4 regions of the Lentibacillus halophilus genome follow, and region 1 is predicted to be linked to each of the others. Evidence: riboswitches for the same ligand, from Rfam matches in the RefSeq annotation. Region 1 holds a riboswitch; each other region holds the start of a gene.
The links. A riboswitch is a leader RNA that binds a small molecule or an ion and turns the genes downstream of it on or off. The one in region 1 is predicted to bind thiamine pyrophosphate.

Region 1 (5,108 bases):
GAAATTGGGTCGGTATATCGCAATTCCAGTCGATATACCCGAAATCGGGTCGATATATCGCGATTCCGGTTGATATCTATCAAACACGATCAATAAATCCGTCCCACCTTAACGGCCGTGTTCATTATTCAACACACATCTGTCATCGTGTCACATATCTATCCAAGCGTGCGCTTCTGCGTGCTCAGGCTCACGAGAACGTATGCAAAAAACGCGGCCACAACCGGCATGACAACCGAATGCAAGCCCAATGGCTGTGGAAAGAACGAGTCGGATAAAATATACAACCCTATCCCGGCCACCATCGAAGCAAGCGCACCGTATTTATTACCTTTTTTCCAATACAGCCCCATGACAACCGGCCAAATAAACGCCGCTTCCAAGCCGCCGAATGCAAACAAATTCAGCCAGATAATGAGATCAGGTGGATTCAACGCCATAACGAATACAATGATTCCCAGAACAGCTGTGATTCCAATGCTTAATCGCTTCACGCGCTGACGGGATGCTTGTGGTTCCACGTAATTTAAATAAACGTCTTTTACAATGGAGGAACTCACTAGAAGCAATAGAGAATCCACCGTTGACATAATGGCTGCCATGGGAGCTGCCAGCACAATGCCAGCCAGCCAGTTCGGCAATACTTCCAACGCGATAAGCGGCATCACTTTATCACCCACGTCAATCCCCGGCAAAATCGGGCGGGCGAACACACCAATCAAATGCATGTTTAACATGATAACACCGACCACAATGGTACCGATGATTAGCGCTCGATGCATGGAACGGGAATCTTTGTAGGACATAGCCCGGACGGCAATTTGTGGTAAAGCTACTGTGCCTACGCCCACAAGGATCCAGAACGACGATACAAAGGTTGGCGAAAGACTGCCATCCGCACCATATGGAGTAATCAAATTCGGGTTTTCCGCAGACAGGTCTGCAATGATATTGGAAATACCACCCCCGGCGATAATCGTCGCAACCAGCAATATGAGGGTCCCGACAAACATAATCGTTCCTTGAACAGCATCGGTCAGCGCAACCGCCCGGAAGCCGCCAATAGTTACATAAATCAAAACGAATAACGCAAAAATAAATAACGCCGTTGTATACGGAATCCCGACCAGTGACTCAATCAGCCGGGCGCCACCGATCCACTGGGCTGCCATTGCAGAAAATAAAAAGATAATAATGCTGAACGCCGATAGCAGAACCACCCATTTGGAGCGGTAGCGCTCTTTCAAAAAATCAACCATGGTCAATGCGTTATATTTGCGTGTCACAATCGCAAATTTTTTACCTAAAACCATCAGCACGAAATATCCGGTTGACACCTGCGTCATCGCCAGCAGCACCCAGCCGAGCCCTTGTGTATAAGCCGTTCCAGGGCCACCGATAAAACTGCTCGCACTGCCATAAGTAGCCGTCATCGTCATCGCCAGGACAAATCCGCCAAGGCTTCTTCCACCCAGAAAGTAATCCTGCATGAATGTATTTGATTTAACGTACCTTCCAGCCCAAACGCCCACACCAAATATTATGAGCAACAAGCCAATTAATGGAACCAATGCTTGCCAATTCATGTGTCTTCTCCTTCTTCCTCAAATGAAACGGTCACAAACCACTTGTTAACCACAATCGTAACCAGAACCGCCATAACGATAAACCCAAGCACGCAGCTGTAAAAAAACCATGCAGGCAGTCCAAAAACATACAAATAGTCAGATGGATCCTTCCCACCAAGACCATAGGCAAAGGCAAACCACCAGACAAAATTAAACACAACCAATCCAAGTCCGATTAACGCTTCCCGATTGGCTACTTTATAGCGTGAATCATTATCATGGGTATGATGTTCTTCCATTCTTAATCCTCCCTTATCTCTATATCATACCTGTCCTACACTATAACGGATTGCAAATGACTTTGTAAATATTCCTAAAATTAACACATACAAGAGAGAAGAGTAACGATCATACGTTACTCTTCGATATGTATCTATTCCATAGTTATAGTCTCTGGCTTTTTCCGTGCCAAGCACATGATACCGGCGATTAAATAAAATAAGCCGCTGAATATTCCTGCGCCCAGAGTGATAACGACACTGATAGCAGCTGTTACAATCAACATGATGCCGGCTGCTTTGGGTTTTTTGTCACCTTTCATGAACACAACGGAAATAATCCCTACAATCAGTGCTAACACTGACACAATAATTAATAACCAGCCGCTGCCTTGCACCCCTGCTTCCAAGAACTCGTTTAAATTACTCATCGTTATTCCGGATTGCTGCTGACTAATTTCTTCTTTTGCCTCATTTATAATCTCTTCGTTGCTTAACAGCCAAACCGCAAATGATCCGACAATGCCAAAAAACCCATAAATCAATGCACCGATAATGGTTAATACGATTTCACCTGTTCTGTTCATGCAATTACCTCCCCAAATGCCTTTTAATCTCTTCATCCATATGATGTGAATTAGCATACTATTTTATTGTAACAAAAAATCAAGGTCATTTTCTTCTGATACCATGATGATTTGAAAATTTCGAAATTAGATGACACACAGATGTTTCTCTGTTACAATGAAATCACAATAAAACAATGTACTACTAGGGGTGCCCGGCAACTATGGGCTGAGAGGAAAGGCTTTTAAGCTTTCCGACTCTTATGGACCTGATCTGGTTAGCACCAGCGCAGGGAAGTAGTCTGACGGTAAAATTGCTATCAGCTATTTCAAGCCAGGTCCAGTCTATGGATCTGGCTTTTTTCATTTGGATTCGCATAGAGAACATACTCCATCCGAAATGAGCGTTTATCGGCTGGTTTGTTCTAACGAAAATGAAACATGTCAATTTATTAAAACATTACATATGAGGAGGTCTTATCATGAAGTCTATTCCTGCTTCATTGACGATTGCCGGGACAGATCCAAGCGGTGGTGCCGGTATTCAGGCAGATTTAAAAACATTTCAGGAGTTGCAGTCGTACGGAATGTCCGTCATCACCTCGATTGTTGCTCAGAACACAACAGGCGTCCAGGATGTACAGCATTTATCGGAATCCATGATTAAGCAGCAGTTGGAGTCCGTTATTTCCGATATTCCGTTCCAAGCTTTTAAAACGGGCATGCTGGCCAATATCGACATCATGAATGCCGTTGGAGAAAAAATTTCCGGGTTGGAAACGCCATATATCATGGATCCGGTTATGGTCGCGGCGAGCGGTGACCCATTAATTTCCGAAGATGCTCAAACGTATTTACGCGACCAATTACTTCCTTTAACGACCGTCATCACACCGAATATTCCGGAAACAGAGGTGATCACCGGCAAGACGGTGGAAACGTCCGAAGATATGCAGCAGGCTGCCAAACAAATGGTTCATGAGTATGGCGCAGGTGCTGCATTGGTTAAAGGTGGTCATATGCAAGGAAAGGCTGTGGATTTTTTATATGATGGAAACCAGATGCATACGTTCACAGCAGACCGGATTGATACAACAAACACACACGGCACCGGCTGTACGTATTCCGCAGCCATAACCGCTTATATGAGTCAAGGCTATCCATTACCGGAAGCCGTGCAAAAAGGGAAAGACTATGTGACCGCAGCCATACGTCATTCGTTTTCCATTGGCTATGGAAGCGGTCCGACTAACCATTGGGCACAGCGAGAGGAAAAGGTGAAATAAATGAATCAAACGATTATACAAAACGTACGCAAAGCAACACCGCTGATCCATCATCTGACCAATCAGGTAGTTGTGAACTTTTCCGCAAACGGATTGCTGTCATTTGGGGCAGCGCCAGTCATGGCAAAGGCTGAAGAGGAAGCCGCCGACATGGCCGCTAATGCGAATGGCGTCCTGCTTAATATCGGCACCTTAACCGCTGACGAGCTGCAATCCATGATTCGAGCCGGCAAAGCAGCCAATGAAAAAGGAGTTCCGGTTGTCATTGATCCGGTCGGTGTTGCGGCCACCCCGTTCCGGACAACAGCGATGAAAGAGATTTTAACCGAAGTAAAGCCCACCGTCATTAAAGGAAATGCCGGTGAACTCGCGCACCTCGTTGAAGTCCCCTGGGAAACCAAAGGCGTTGAATCAATCGGGGATGGCGACGCGGATGAAATCGCTTCAAAGGTAACGGAAGCCTATTCCTGTACCGCCGTTGTTACTGGAAAAACGGATGTCATTTGCATTGGCAATGAAATGTTGCATAATACCACCGGGCATCCTCTTCTAGGCAAAATAACCGGGGCTGGATGCCTTCTCGGTTCCATTTTAACAGCTTGCCTGTCAACGAACGACGCGATTGAACAACAAGTCTTAACGGCAGTCCGATTTTATGGATTGGCAGCGGAATATGTCGCCGAGCAAACGGATGTCAATGGACCTGGAACATTTCTGCCCCATTTTATCGATGCCCTATCCTATGACCCTGCAACATTGGAAAGGACGTAACGTTATGAATTTACGAAAGTATTTTATCATGGGAAGCCAGAACTGTACTGGGGACCTTGCAGCTATTTTGGAAAAGGGAGCAAAAGCCGGTATTACCGCTTTTCAATTCCGGGAAAAGGGGACAGGCTCGCTGACCGGACAGGAAAAGCTGAATTTAGGTTTTCAACTGCGCGATATATGCACGCGGCACCACGTATTGTTTTTTGTCAATGACGACATGGATATGGTTGAACCACTGGAAGCTGATGGTATCCACGTCGGCCAGGATGATAGGCACTTGGAAGAGTTAAGGGAAAAATTTCCGGATAAAATTATTGGCCTGTCGGTATCCAATCAGCATGAAGTTGACAACAGCCCAATTCATCTGGCTGATTATCTCGGAGCTGGACCGATTTTTGCCACGTCAACCAAAGACGACGCCAAACAAGCTGTCGGTACCGAATGGATTAAAACATTAAAACGTCAGTATCCCGGTACGCCCATTGTCGGAATTGGCGGCATTAACGACCAAAATGCTGCATCCGTTATCGATGCCGGTGCGGATGGGGTTTCAGTTGTTTCAGCTATTACAAAAGCGGATGATATAAACGCTGTCGTCGCCAGCCTTTGAGGTGAAAATTGTCGAATGGTGACACGCGG
Region 2 (5,108 bases), 1.2 Mb from region 1:
AATGAAACGTGATGCTGATCGTGCTATTAAGGAAAGCATGAAGTGATCACCAGTTTCAGTTGACTTTTGCTTCAGACGTGTTATAATAAAACTAGTCGCAATGGCGACATTAAATGAATAGTGCTCGTTCCTTCCAGGCGCATTCTCCATCTTTTGAATATGGGGGCGTTACGGATTCGACAGGGATGGATCGAGCTCGGACTGCGCGTCGAGGTTACGTCTCGTAAAACGTTATCGCTAAATATAAACGGCGAAGATAACGAAGAACCTGCTTTAGCAGCTGCCTAAGCAGTGCTAAAGCGATCCTTCCTGCCATCGCTCGCGTGGCAGATTGAAGGGTCTCAAATGAAGCGGGCTATTCCTTCATCCACCGTCTGAGGATGTTGGCTGAAACGAATCAGACTAGCTGTCCGGAAGCCCGTTGGCAGGCTGAAGGATATGCGAATCACAATATGCTAACTATGCGTGTAGACGTCCGGGTGGCGATATCTCTGGACGTGGGTTCGATTCCCACCGTCTCCACCAATACATATGTTGGTGGTTTTTTAATGTTTTGACATTTGGCATCACATATTTCATATATTGTAATGAAATGGAGTTAAAAAAGTGACGAATGATGCCAATAAATATCCGATACCGAATCCCCTGTTGGTCATGCTTCCGTGACTGTTTCAAAGGGGATTTTTTGCTTGATTATATAACATGTCATAAAAGAATTCTTATCAGATGGAGGTGCATTCATTGGATTCATCAGATATTATCGCTAAGCTTAAACAGCATGAACCATCCATTCTTGGGCGGGAAAAATACCGGGAATATGGTGTTTTGATTCCACTCATAGAAACTGAGCAAGGGGAGACTCATGTTTTATTTGAGGTGAGAGCCATGACCATGCGCAGCCAGCCGGGAGATGTATGTTTTCCGGGTGGCAAGATGGACGGTTATGATGAGGATGAGCAGCAATGTGCCATCAGGGAAACATCGGAGGAATTGGGACTTGACTCCTCAGCCATACGGGACGTGTTTCAACTGGATTATCTTATTTCTGAATCGCGGATTGTTTATCCGTTTGTTGGACGAATCATGCAACCGCAACAAATGAGCCCAAATGAATCGGAAGTGGAACGGATCTTTACCGTGCCGCTGTCTTTTTTTTTGCATAGCGAGCCGGAGATCTATCAAGTTGCGTATCATCCTGTGCCTGAGAAGGACTTCCCATTTGAACTCATTCAAGGCGGTAAAAACTATAACTGGAACGCACGTAGCAGAGACGAACTTTTCTATCAATACAACGGGAATGTCATTTGGGGCATGACGGCGCTGATTATAAACCATTTCGTTCACCTGATACAGGCTGCGGATAAGACGCGGACAGAGGGATGATCAACGGAACGATACCTTACCCGCATGCCGCTATATCCCGCTATCCCAGTGCGACATCGAGTATCATCATAATGGTAAAACCGAACATGATACTCATGGAGGCGAGGTCGGTATTTCCATTTTCCTGCGACCCCGGAATAACTTCTTCAGCCACAACGAAAATCATCGCACCTGCAGCAAAACTTAATGCATAAGGCAACAGGGGTTGCATAATGGTGACGGCGAGTGCTCCGATGATTCCGGCGATGGGTTCGACGACGCCGGATGCCTGCCCGTAGGCGAAACTTTTTCCCCGGGACATTCCTTCACGTCGGAGCGGCATCGACACGGCCAATCCTTCAGGAAAGTTCTGAATGCCGATACCGAGCGCCAGCGCAATGGCTCCTCCTAGCGACGCGGTCGGCAAATCGGCGGCAATGGCTCCGAACGCGACACCAACCGCAAGTCCTTCCGGAATATTATGCAGTGTGATAGCTAAAACAAGAAGTGTACTGCGTCTTTTTCTGTCCGGATTGATCCCTTCAGCCTCATCCATAGCTAACCCGGGATGAAGATGCGGGAGCAGTTTATCGGATGCCCAGAGGAAAACGCCGCCAAGCAAAAACCCTATTGCGGCTGGAGCCCATGCCGGTAAGGGTCCGCCTTCCGCCTTTTCCAATGCCGGTGACAGCAGGGACCAAAAACTTGCAGCAATCATGACACCCCCGGCAAAGCCGAGCATACTATCCATGAAACGCTGATGGAAGCCTCTCGTTGCAAAAACGAGCGCGGCACCGAGTGCGGTCATGCCCCATGTAAAAAGTGTGGCAATGGTTGCCTGTGCGATCGGGTTTAAATCCAAAAAATAATCAAACATGATGAATGGTCTCCTTCTTTTGTTTCTTCACTAACAAACTATGTTTAATTAATGAAAACTTGATTCAAGTAACTATTTTTATTTTGCATAGCCTTAAAAGTTTACCTCAGGAAACTTTTATTGGTTTCAGAAACATAGTACAATCATTACCATCCCATGTCAATTATAGGATCTGTCTATTGAAAAAAATCATACCGCTTGGCATCTCTATGACCGTTGTCCACAAAAAACTTCCTCTTAGGTTGTCAGGCAGACACAAAAGAGGAAGTTTCCAGCTGTTGTTAGACGGTTTGTGCAACAGGCCACATGGATATATTTTCTGCCATATCCCAAAACATATACTCAAAGTAACTCGTTTTGACGACGATTTCCTCCAATTCTTTTAGTTCGTGTTCCGGTTTGTCTTTCCCGATGTCGTCAATTAGATCAATGCAGTTTTTGGCAATGTTGGCAAACGCGTCAGATGAATACATTTTGACCCAGTTGCCATATAACTCATGTTCGGTACCATTTGGCCATGTGGCAAGTTCGTTTCCGATAAAGTTATAACTCCATGCGCAGGCAAGAACCGCTGCGATTGCGTTTTCAACACCGCCGCTCTGCGCTTTGTTCAACATATAGCTTGTATAGGCAGTGACAGTGGCGGATGGTTCGGTTGCTTCCAATTCATCTTTTGTAATACCGAATTTGGATGCGTATTCCCGGTGTAAATCCATTTCTTCGTTCATGGTCCCGTGCAGAAGATTGGCGAAAATGGTCATCGTCTTTAAGTCACGCGCTTTTGATGCCCCGATGGCGAAAATGCGCGAGTACTCCATTAAGTAAATGTAGTCCTGTTTCATAAAATGCTTAAACTTTTCCACATCGAGCGTTCCGTCCCCAATCCCTTTGACAAAGGGGTGCTCCAAATACGAGTTCCATAAAGGCTCCACCCGTTTAAAAATACGATCGCTGAACGATTGTTCCAAAATAAAAACTCCTCTCTTAATCACTAAGAGGGAGCAGTTTCTTATGTACTCGGTAACTATCGCCATTGGATAGTGTGGCGAATCATACAATCATCTCCACTTCCCTACGCCAGTATGAACTGGATCAGGTTCAAAGGGTCAAGTCTTACCTTTCTCAGCAGCGAAATGCTCCCCTAGTGTCGTTGTTTTATTATTGTATTTGATTCAATCAAAACATATAACGTTATGCGTGTCAATATATTTGTCAAAATTTTTACTCATTGGATCAATGGGTGTCATTTGCCACGTGTTCAACGCGTTATGCTATGATGTATACAATGACCAGGCTGAAAGTGGGGAAAGGATGCAGTATTCAACAGACGGGCGAATGACGAGGATCAACCGTAGCGATAGAGAGCAGGAACAAGCTGTTGCCAAAAAGTTTTACGCAGACTATCGATACGTATGGCAAACATTGGTCGCACACGTACAGAATCAAACGACGGCGTACGGTGCGCCGGTGATGTTTGAAACCATACAAAAGCTTCTCAACCGATTGCTCGTTGTTTGTTTTTGTGAAGATAACCATTTGCTGTCAAACAATCGATTGCGTCATCTTGTGCAAGCGGCCAAACAGTCGTCGGACGACAGCGGTACCGGAATATGGTGTCGACTGAAAGAACTGTTTTTTTCGATGAATCAAGACAACTTCAATCGATTGAATGGTGAGTTATTTCAAGTCGATCCGGTACTGGACCAAATCATTATTCAAGACCATATGTTCTGCCTGGTTGAAAACATAACGAGATACGACTTTTCCACAGACGTTAGCGTCAATATACTCGGCTATGTATTTGAACAATCGATGAACGATCTGGAAAAAATAAAATCGGATATGACAGAGGCCCCGGGGCAGGGGAGACGAAAGAAAGAGGGGATATTCTACACATCCCCCGATGTTACCAAGCGATTGCTGGACGAAACATTACAGCGATGGATGGATGATAGAAAACGGGAATTGCAAGCGGTATCCCGATCACACCTTTACGATCAACTTCAGAAACAATTGCAATCTGTTACCATATTGGACCCGGCTGCGGGCAGTGGTGCTTTTTTGAACATGGCGCTGGACAGTGTCGTGTCAGAATGGGAAACAATCCATAAAAAACGCCAGGAAACACAAGACGGACAAGTAAATATAACCGATATCAGCCGATATATCGTAAATCATAATTTGTTCGGTGTTGACCGGAATGATGAGAGCATTGAGATAGCTAAATGGTCGCTATGGTTAAAAACAGCGACTACATATGATGAATTAACGTCACTTGATGCTCATTTGCAAACGGGAAATTCAATTATCGATCAACCGGATGTCTCGGATGAGGCATTCGACTGGCATCAGGCATTTCCGGACGTCATGAATGCGGGCGGATTTGATATCATTATCGGCAATCCTCCGTATGTCTTTACCAGAGATAACGGGTTCAGTGATGATGAAAAAGCCTACTTTAACAGCCATTATGATTTAGTGGACTATCAAATGAATACCTATTTATTATTTATAGAACGGTCGTATCATTTGTTAAAAGAAGGCGGGTGGTTTGCGTTTATTGTTCCTAATACGTGTTTGACGATTGATTCATGTAAGAAAATGCGTCGTTTTCTGCTGGAGCAGACGGGTCATTTAAAAATCATTAATATATACGACCGGATGTTTGAACAGGCCGGTGTTGATACATGTTTTATTATTTTTCAAAAACGTACACCGACAACTGTCAAGCTTGGGGAGTTTACTGACGGTCATGTCACAATTGTTGCCGACGTGGAGCCGGATGAATTAACGGATGAGCAAAGTATTATAAATATATCACTCATGAAAAACAAACAAGCTGTGGAATTGATGAAAAAAATTGAAAACA
Region 3 (5,108 bases), 250 kb from region 1:
TTGATCCGGATTGTCCTTCATAAACTGGTAGCCTTTTTCAGCACCTTTCCAAAAGGACTGGATAGCATCTTTCTCATCACTCCAGGTCTCATCGCCAGTTACTAAAACCAGCTCGTTGTAATCCGGTACACCATAATCTACTGGATTAAAATAACGCATATCATATCCTTTATTTTCTAATACAGGTACTTCATGATTAATGTAGGCACCGATTACCGCATCCGTCCTTTTGGAAACCACAGCAGGACTAAGCTCAAATCCAACATCCACCTTATTAACTTTACTATAGTCTCCACCATCATGCTCTACCATTGTTTTCAATAATGCCTCATTTAGTGGTATTCCCGGGTAGCCTACTTTCTTGCCTTCTAAATCTTTAGGAGACTGAATGGGACTGTCGTCCAGAAAAACAACATGATTTAAAGGAGAACGTACAATCGAGGCGACCGATTTAACAGGAACATTTTCATTGGCACGAGCGGTTATAACATCAGGCTGATAATATAAACCCAATGTTACCTTACCAGCGGCTGCCAGATTTAATGGATCTGTCGTGTTGGTCGGGAACTGAATATCAACCTTTATACCCTCTTCTTCAAAAAAACCTTTTTCTTTTGCTGCATAGATATAACTATGTACGGCATTTGGATACCAATCGAGCATAATACTGACTTCTTTTAGGTCATCTGCGTTCGATGATTCATTTGTCCCTTTTTCTTTATCTGTTTTCTGCGATGCATCAGTGCCTCCGCAAGCAGTCAGTAACAAAATAATCCATAAGCATAAAGTTATCCCTATATATTTTTTCATTGCTTTTCCCTCCATTTTAATATAATTTTTTCCAGACATATGACTAGTAAAAATAAGAAAATGCCGACTGCTGATAATAAAACGATTGGAGCAAATACAGCTGCACCATCAAATTGGGTCATCATTCGGCGGCTAAAATATCCCAACCCGGCTTGTGCACCTAACCATTCGCCTATTGCCGCACCAATCACGCTCATCGTTACAGCAACTTTTAACCCTGAAAAAAAAGATGGCAAGGCAGATGGCACATCCAATTTAAAGAAAATATCTTTTTTGGAAGCTCCCATTGTAAGCAGTAATTCTTTCAAATCTTTATTGGATGAACGTAGCCCATCAAATGTACTGACTGTAAGCGGAAAAAACGTGATTAAAATGGCAACAACGACTTTGCTCCAAATCGTATATCCAAACCAGAGAACAAAAATGGGAGCTAACGCAATAACCGGTATTGTCTGGGATGTAATAATCAGTGGATAGAACGTTTTTTCCGCTGTTTTACTCATATTCATCCATACGGCCAAAGTGACACCCATCACGATGGACACCACAAGGCCAATTAGGATGATTAACAAAGTCGATGGGAGGTGGTTCAACAGTAAAACCGTTTTCAACTCCCATAACTCTCCAGCTATTGCTGTGGGCGTTGGCAATATAAAACTTTTATTATATAAGCTCGCCCCTATTTCCCAAACAATCAGGAATACAAGCACCAGTAAGCTCGATAACAAATACGAATGAAGATTTTTCATATTTTCACCTTGGAACGAAGCAGTTCGATTAAATGTTCTTTCAGTGTTACAACATCCGTTTGGCTTAAATCACGCAGCGTCCTTGGGCGCTCTAAAGGTACTTTTACCTCTTGGATGACATTACTTGGCTTTTGTGTCAGTATAAAAATACGATCAGATAAAAATAACGCTTCTTCCACATCATGTGTAATAAATAGAATCGTTTTCTCCCATTTCTTCCACTGTTCAAGCAGCCATTCCTGCATGTTTATCCGGGTAATCGCATCCAAAGCACTGAATGGTTCATCCAATAACAAAAGATTGGATCCGCTCAAAATCGTTCGTAAAAAAGATACCCGCTGACGCATACCGCCTGATAGATTACCAGGAAAGGCATGCTCCACACCTTCAAGACCAAAATCAGCCAATAGTTTTAATACACGGCTTTGGGCTTCTTCCTTTTTTGTCCCTTTAATTTCTAATGGCAGTGCGGCATTTTCCATAATCGTTCTCCACGGCATTAATAAATCTTCCTGGGGCATATAACCTACTTGTCCTAATCGACTTTTTGCTATCTTTCCATCCAGTAAAATATCACCTTCATCCGGCTGTTCAAGCCCGGTAATTAACCGAAATATAGTACTCTTGCCAGATCCGCTGGTCCCAATAATACTGACAAGTTCACCATCATCCACATGAAAATGTATCTTGTCCAAAATGGAAACGGACTCTACACTTTTTTCTGATTGATAGCGAAATGTCACATCATTAAACGCTAATGCTTCTTTACTCATCTGCAATCCTCATCTCCCTTTAAATGACCATACTAGTTTTCATTCATTCTTTTTCTGTATGACACCACTCATATATAAACGTTAACAACGTTTTCGTGTATTCAACCAATTGCTCAATAGAAACTTGTTCATTGACTGCGTGAGCGTACCGAAGACTCCCCGGACCATAAATAGCAGCAGGAATACCTGCATCGCCAAACCAGCCCCCATCCGTTACAGATGGAGAAACATCGACGGTAGGCGCTTCATTCTGTACACGTTGATGCGACTGTATTAATGTCTGGACTGCATCATGGTCATAATCCACTTCCAACGATGGAAATATTTCGCCACGATCTTCAATCATGGATGACCCGCCCCATTCAAACACAGGTGGGTTTTCCCGAAGCCATGGATCTCCATTTGCAACGGCACGGATATGGTCCTCTATCTCTCTTGCCACTTGCTCGTGCGTTTCATTGGGATAAAAGTGAACAGTAATCCATAAATGGCATTCATCAGCTATAAAAGCCGCATGTCTTCCACCTTCAATAACAGCCGGATTGATCGTGTTGGTTCCAGCAGGATAGCCTGGATAACTTTTCATAACGGACCAATGTCTTTCCAGTTCTTGTAGCCCCTGAATAATTTTTGTCATTTTTTCTATTGCGCTGGCGCCAAACAGATTTCCACCGGCATGAATCATATCTTTACGCGTAGCATCATGGAACGTTTCCTTGCTCTTTACGGTAATCCAGCCTGTGATGACACCTCCCTGCCCCTGTATATGCAAATCACTTGTGTCAACAACAATCGCAAAGTCGGCTTTATAACCACGCTTGCAACATTGCAATGTCCCAGCTTCGCCAACTTCTTCACCGATGACGGATTGAAACGTTAAATCACCCGGCAATTCAATTCCGGAATCATGCAGCAACTGGATGGCAAATAAAGCACCAGCCATACCACCTTTCATGTCCGCTGCACCTCTGCCAATTATCTGGCCGTCTCGAACAAATGGCGTAAATGGATCGCTCACCCATGCCTCATCCTCATTCACTTCAGCAACATCGACATGCCCATTCACAATCAGGCTCCTATGGGAATCGGAATGCGTCCCTTTACGAACGCCAACAACATTCGGATCTCCTGGATAAACGTCCCACTTATCCGTACTCAACCCTTTTTCCTGTAAAAATGAATCAATAAATTGTTGCGCCTCCTCGGTATTTCTGGCAGGTGGTGCGGGCGTTTTAAATTGAATGAGTTCTTTCAATAAATCAACAAGCTCATCCTGTCGATAGTCAACTTGATTTACCAGATGATTCAGTAAATGATGCATGTACTATTCCTCCTTTAAAGTAAAGTCACTGGGTGGCACCTTACCAACTGAATGGTGTTGAACGAATCAAACATTGCGGGTTGTTTATCCCAAACCTTCACGTAAATGGTTTGCCCACGTTCACAGGTGAGGTATGACCATTCATTAATGCGTGATAAAATAAAGGAACCGCTTCTTCTAACAGAAGCGGTTCCTCGTATCATTCCATTAAGATACATGTTATGTGTCATGACAACGTGTTCCACTTCCCTTCGCTGGTATTAGCCAGTGCAGGTTCAAGGGTCAAGACAAACCAGTCTTTCTCAGCTTTTCAGCGCCCCTAGTGTTATCTCTATGCAGTTGTTTACTATCTCTTCATTAATGTCGCATAATTTTGAATATAAGTCAATAGTAATGACACCATTAACAACATTTATTTTTCAACTTGTAAATATCATGTATTGAACAAGAAAATAGCCGACGATAATGACCAGTGACGGAATACTGTAAACCAATATGGATGGCGACTGTTTCCGCATGAAAGACCAGATGACAACGAAAACAAGGAACATTCCGCCAATCGCGGACAACGCATGCGATCCACTTCCATCTGCCAACAATGATCCTTGTCTGTAAACCACATCCGATAAAGCAAGAATCAACATATTCAGCATATTACTGCCGAGAATAGCGCCGACCGCCAAATTCACATTTTTTAATCGTAACGCTGCTAAAACGGATACCCCTTCCGGTAAAGAGGTCGTCGCGGCTATGAGAAAACTGCCTACAAAACTCGACCCAAGCCCGGTAATAACTGCAATGTCATCACCTGTTATTGAAAGAAGGGTTCCTGTTCCTAAGATAATCAATGCCGAAACAGTAAAACCTGCAAAAGCATGTCCAACAGAGATGGATTCTCTATCTCCGTCAGTCTCTTCCACATCCGCTGTTTCCTCATGACTGAGAGAAGGCGCCGGCAGTTTTCTGATGATCGCCATCCCAACTATGTAAACAGCTGCAATCAGTAGTGAATCCAGGCCTATTCCAACGATGGCATAATCCATGCGTACCAATAGAGCCAGCGTTACCAACATCATTAGGACAAATCCTAACGACGCCGTATATTTGTGATTACTGCTGGCAAGATGAAATAATCGTCGTTTTCTATAATAAAAGTCCAACGCGCCGAGTATGAACACATTAAACAGATTGGAACCAAGCATATTTCCAATCGCTATATCAATATTATCAATCATTACCGCGGAAAAACTGGTCGTTACTTCCGGCAATGATGTCGCACCAGCCAGAAGAATCGTCCCGACAACCATGCCACCCATTGCCGTTTTTTCACTTATCACATCCGCATAGAGTGATAACTTTCTTGCTGTAAAAACCGTTAATACAGCCGCTGATACAAACCAAACAAATACCACTGTTACAACGCCTCCAAAGTACCCGAACCCCTGTTACCTGTCT
Region 4 (5,108 bases), 1.1 Mb from region 1:
AAACAAATGCAGGATGAAACGTCTCACGAGCTGCGCACCAGTTTTCAGAAGGATTTTCTTGATGACTATAAGAAATGATAGCTCAGTTGTTTGTGGATCTTTCTAAAACCTATTTTTCTCTGAATCATCAATAATATGACGAGCCTCTCCCATGAATCATCAGCGGTGGTACCTTCCATTAGCAGATTCAATGGTAATATGATAAAAATCGTCCGCCAGTTCCGTTTGCGGGAAAATGGTCCGGGCCTGCTTGAGAAGCATCTCTGCATCGGAGTTGCTCTGGTATCTCGACGATATATGCGTCAGGACAAGTTTGTTTACATTGCTTAGCCGGGCGAGCTGTGCCGCTTGGGTTGTGGTCGAATGAAAATAAGCGTGTGCCAAATCAGCCTTGTGTTTATCAAATGTAGCTTCATGAATAAGTACGTCCGAATGTGCTGCCAACGACCGGTAAGCCTCTGAAAAACGTGTGTCGCCCATGATCGTTACGATGCGCCCTTTTTTGTCCGGCCCGAGGAAATGATCACGCCGGATCACTCGCCCATTTCCCAACGTTACAAACTCGTTCTCTTTTATCTGCTGATAGACTGGTCCTGGCTTAATGCCCATTTTATCGAGTTTTTCAACGAGCAGCTTGCCTGGTTTATCCTTTTCTTTAATGCGGTAACCATAACTTTCTACGCCATGATCCAATTTTTGTGCTGTCACCGTAAAATTCGCATTATCATACACACAGCCTTCGTTGATCTCTACAATCTCAAGCGGATAGGTTAAATGAGTGCCGCTTACAGCAAGTGCTGTTTCAATAAAAGGTTTGATACCTTTTGGGCCATAGATGGTCAAAAGCTCATCACCACCCTGAAAAGACCGGCTGCTTAATAAGCCGGGCAATCCAAAAATGTGATCGCCATGCATATGGGTAATAAAAATTTTTGTGATTTTCCGTGGTTTGATACTGGTCCGTAAAATTTGGTGCTGTGTCGCTTCACCGCAATCAAACAGCCAAATACTGTTTTGCTCCTGCAATAATTTCAAAGCTATGCTGGAAACATTGCGTTCCTTGGATGGGACACCGGATCCGGTCCCCAGAAAAATGAGTTCCATATTATTGCCATCCTCGCTCATAGGAATACTTATACATTGATGACATATCATTCCGATTTTGAAGGGTGACAATGTTAAATAATCTGGTCATGGGATATCCTCCTGCGATGCTCATTAATTTTCGGTTCATTTCCGCTGCTCCAATGCGGTGTGTGGCACGTCGGTTATAATAGCGTCACAGCCTGATTGAAAACAGCGTCTCATAATGTCGGGACGATTGACAGTGTACACACGAAGGGGCATGTTCGCCTCATCGCTTTGCCTTAGAAGCCGTGGAGAAAGCAATCGATGGTTGATATGTAAAGACCCGGCTCCTAATTTTTCAGTGTATCCGACAAGATTTTTTGCCCTTTTGGATCTTAAGAAACCTATATTGGGTGAATCGCTGAGTAAACGTAATCGTTTGATACTGTGAGGATTCGATGTTGATAATATTGTCCGGTTAGTCAGCCGATACTGTTTCACTTGTTCATATACGAGATGTTCAAGATATTTATAATCGATTTTATTATTTTTCAGTTCAAGGTTTAAATATAATGATTTATTCCGAACCCAATTCAACAATGTCCCCAAAGTAAGAATAGAGACACCTGCATAGTCGGATGAAAACCACGATCCGGCGTCCAGCTTCTGTAGTTGTTCATAAGTGAAATTTTTAATGTATCCGTGACCATTGGTTGTCCGCTTAAGGTGCTCATCATGCATTAATACGGTTTCATTGTCTCTGGTAAGGTGTACATCGGTTTCAATACCTTCAGCCCCCAATTCATAGGCCAGTTTAAAGGAAGGCATGGTATTTTCCGGGGCCAGGCTGCTGGCACCCCTATGCGCAAAAATTGTCGTGGGCAATTCATTCACCTCTTATTTGATTGTGTTGCATTTCAGATGAGAAGTCAATATGAAAACATACCCATAATAACATTCTATTTTAGTCGCCAATTAACATCAAGGTTATTAATTGACATTTGCCAATATTATTGATAAATTAAAGTTAAACTATAATCGTTTTTCATTTCCACTGGGGGTGCCTTTTGAAAAGGCTGAGATCAAAGTGATAAACTTTGGGACCCTTAGAACTTGACGCGGTTAACACCGGCGTAGGGAAGTGGTGGGCTGAGATGGTTTATTTTAAAATAAAGCACACCAACCATTTTCCGATCCATTGAGGGAAGTGGTTTTTTGCGTTTTGCCGGGAATTCAGCAGGAGGGATAAAATGAAACAACATTATGATGTGATTATCGTTGGCGGGGGAATTATAGGAAATTCCATTGCCTATCAGCTGAGTAAACGAAATAAGCACGTTCTGATCATCGAAAAAGATGGACTGAATGAGAAGGCTTCCAGTGCGGCAGCAGGTATGTTAGGTGCACAGTCGGAGCTAGAAGGTGACAACCCGCTTTTTCAGCTGGCCCAAAAAAGCCGAGCTATGTTTCCTGAATTGGCTGAAGAATTACAATCCCTTTCCGGTATAGATATCGAACTCAAACAGAGCGGCATTTTAAAGGTAGCGCAAACAGACGATGAACGTGCCCATTTAGAATCGGTTGCAGCATTGCAGCAATCGATGGGGCAAGAAGCGGAATGGCTTTCGGCGGAAAAAATAAGGATGAAAGAACCGGAACTTTCTGATGCGGCTTTGGGCGGTTTTTATATACCTAATGACGGGCAAGTTTCCGCACCGCTATTATCTCAAGCGTTTGCTCAATCGGCAGCTGTTTTAGGGACAGATATCCTGGAACATATGAATGTGGACGATTTTTTACAGGAAGATAACCGTATCATCGGCGTAAAAACATCGTCTGACTCGTTTTATGCCAAAGAAGTAGTTGTTGCGGGAGGAGCATGGAGCAATGAAATCCTTCGAAAAGCCGGCGTATCACTTGATGTTCACCCTGTGAAAGGGGAGTGTTTTGCGGTGCGGCATGATCAACCAATTGTATCATCCAGCATCTTTTTGGAAAATGGCTATATTGTGCCAAAGTCTGGCGGAAGGATTATTATCGGAGCCACGCAAAAACCAGATGAATTCGATCAATCTGTTCAATTGCAGGGCGTATCAGGTCTGATAGAGAACGCCACAAACATTGTCCCAGCTTTACAGGAGGCCAGATGGGAAAATGCATGGGCTGGCATTCGTCCGCAAACAGGAGATGGATTACCTTATATTGGAAGACCTCCTCACGTCAATGGCTTATCGATTGCGGCCGGTCATTTCCGCAACGGAATTCTGCTTAGTCCGATTACAGGTATACGTGTAGCAGACTTGCTGGAAGATAAGCCAATCGATGCTGCGTTTGCGGTGGACCGTAAGCCTTTGGAGACGATAACGACGTGACATGGAAAGTTAAAAAGAGATTATGCACATGCTTAATATCATAATGGGCATGGATATCGGGTGTACAAAAACTGTTTTCGTGGTATAATGATTACAGATAGTCATATCATATTAAAAACCGCTCCATGTGCTGACATGGAACGGTACAATAGACCAACCCCAACAAGAGGGGATGGCACCATTGGGAATGAATCCCTCATGGCCGGGCTAAAGCACATGAGGGGTTATTTTTTATCGGACATGATCAACGCAATTAATACGCCGAAGGAAATCATCAGCGTTAATACATCGTTCATATCCATTGGCAACACCTCCCTTCCATGGGAAGTATCCCAGAAGAGAAGACGTGTGCCATAGTCCCTCATGTGAAGCCAGTCTATTGTAAAAATAATTATAACATATACGATCATATGTTCCTAGTGTAAAAATTTAAAGTGGATTCATTCACCTGTCATTCAGTAAAGGTCCTCACTATCAACAGTGTGCATAATCATGCTTGATGTCCTCCTATCTTTGAGCTTCGATCGATGGTAATGCCCGCTTTGGTATAGCTTGTAGCACGTAAAATGGCCGTGGGCCCGTATGCGGCTCGAATGTCATCCATTACATAACCGATATCTTTTTTTTGGGTCGTGTTGTCAAATAAACTCAATTGTTCATTTCCATCATCATCGTACAGATTGTTCAGTGTCACATATACATGTCTGATATCGCTTAGTCCATCATAAAATGTACTGAACAACTCCATGCAAACATGATACATGTCCATTGTACTGTTGGTTGACAGCGGAATGGATTTGGACCGACTGAATCCACCTCCTGATGTTTCGGAATAAGTTATGCCAAGGTGAATGGTTCGGCCGGCTTTGTTTGCTGTTCGCGCTCTTCTACACACTTCTTCGCACAAGTCGAGGATACAGACGGCGACATCATCTCCGGAATAATCGCGCAACAAAGAAATGCCGTGACCGAATCCTTTTTGCTCGGTTTTCGTGAAATGGCCAAGCACAGGGCTTAAGTCAATTCCCCAGGCATGCCAGTACAATTGTTCTCCCATAACGCCAAACCGTTTTCTTAATTGCTTGAACGGGAAACGAGCGAGCTGACCAAGGGTGATAATTCCCATTCGGTTCATATTGTGCTGCATTCGCCGGCCGATGCCCCAAATATCCTGGACCGGATGCGGCCACAGTTTTTCTTTGACATCGTCATATGTGCATTCCGCTATGCCTTCTTTTTTGGCGTATAAGTCCATCATCACTTTGGCCAGAAATTTATTGTCGCCTATTCCGATTGAACAAGTAATGCCGAAGTTTTCCAAAATATCCTGTTTAATGGAAGCGGCCATTTGCCACCGGGTACCGAATAATTTCTCCATTCCGTTCACCGTAACCCAGACTTCATCAACGGAATAGGGGTGAATCGCTTCTTTCGGGGCATATTGGTTCAGTAGTTTGGTGATTTCGATGGACACGTCCAGATAGTCGGCCATGTGTGCTGGTGCAATAACGATATTCGGGTCGTTGGGCAGTTCAAAAAAACGGCTGACATTACTTATTCCATGTTTTTCCTTTAATGCCGGAGAAGCGGCCAGGACGATACTTCCCGGCCTGTTCACATCCCCAACGACAGCCAATTGGGCAACCATGGGATCCAGCCCCCGTTTAA

Region 2: another riboswitch for thiamine pyrophosphate. It lies ahead of tenA (thiaminase II); the one in region 1 lies ahead of thiD (bifunctional hydroxymethylpyrimidine kinase/phosphomethylpyrimidine kinase).
Region 3: another riboswitch for thiamine pyrophosphate. It lies ahead of ACZ5Q7_RS06705 (acetylornithine deacetylase); the one in region 1 lies ahead of thiD (bifunctional hydroxymethylpyrimidine kinase/phosphomethylpyrimidine kinase).
Region 4: another riboswitch for thiamine pyrophosphate. It lies ahead of thiO (glycine oxidase ThiO); the one in region 1 lies ahead of thiD (bifunctional hydroxymethylpyrimidine kinase/phosphomethylpyrimidine kinase).

Annotation. Positions count from the first base shown of each region.
Region 1 is NZ_AP043750.1:1,122,020-1,127,127, reverse strand. It holds gene panF (sodium/pantothenate symporter) at 159-1,586, opposite strand; gene ACZ5Q7_RS05385 (YhdT family protein) at 1,583-1,867, opposite strand; gene ACZ5Q7_RS05380 (DUF4064 domain-containing protein) at 2,002-2,433, opposite strand; TPP riboswitch at 2,610-2,725, shown strand; gene thiD (bifunctional hydroxymethylpyrimidine kinase/phosphomethylpyrimidine kinase) at 2,895-3,698, shown strand; gene thiM (hydroxyethylthiazole kinase) at 3,699-4,469, shown strand; gene thiE (thiamine phosphate synthase) at 4,474-5,079, shown strand.
Region 2 is NZ_AP043750.1:2,851,493-2,856,600, reverse strand. It holds gene smpB (SsrA-binding protein SmpB) at 1-46, shown strand, start outside; RNA gene ssrA (transfer-messenger RNA) at 162-525, shown strand; gene ACZ5Q7_RS14090 (NUDIX hydrolase) at 742-1,383, shown strand; gene ACZ5Q7_RS14085 (ZIP family metal transporter) at 1,424-2,239, opposite strand; gene tenA (thiaminase II) at 2,521-3,207, opposite strand; TPP riboswitch at 3,292-3,392, opposite strand; gene ACZ5Q7_RS14075 (Eco57I restriction-modification methylase domain-containing protein) at 3,551-5,108, shown strand, end outside.
Region 3 is NZ_AP043750.1:1,369,423-1,374,530, reverse strand. It holds gene ACZ5Q7_RS06720 (ABC transporter substrate-binding protein) at 1-810, opposite strand, end outside; gene ACZ5Q7_RS06715 (ABC transporter permease) at 807-1,559, opposite strand; gene ACZ5Q7_RS06710 (ABC transporter ATP-binding protein) at 1,556-2,332, opposite strand; gene ACZ5Q7_RS06705 (acetylornithine deacetylase) at 2,376-3,653, opposite strand; TPP riboswitch at 3,883-3,984, opposite strand; gene ACZ5Q7_RS06700 (sodium:calcium antiporter) at 4,073-5,065, opposite strand.
Region 4 is NZ_AP043750.1:2,207,386-2,212,493, forward strand. It holds gene ACZ5Q7_RS10885 (DNA polymerase IV) at 1-78, shown strand, start outside; gene rnz (ribonuclease Z) at 160-1,104, opposite strand; gene ACZ5Q7_RS10895 (glycerophosphodiester phosphodiesterase) at 1,231-1,962, opposite strand; TPP riboswitch at 2,115-2,225, shown strand; gene thiO (glycine oxidase ThiO) at 2,319-3,440, shown strand; gene ACZ5Q7_RS10905 (DNA polymerase IV) at 3,931-5,108, opposite strand, start outside.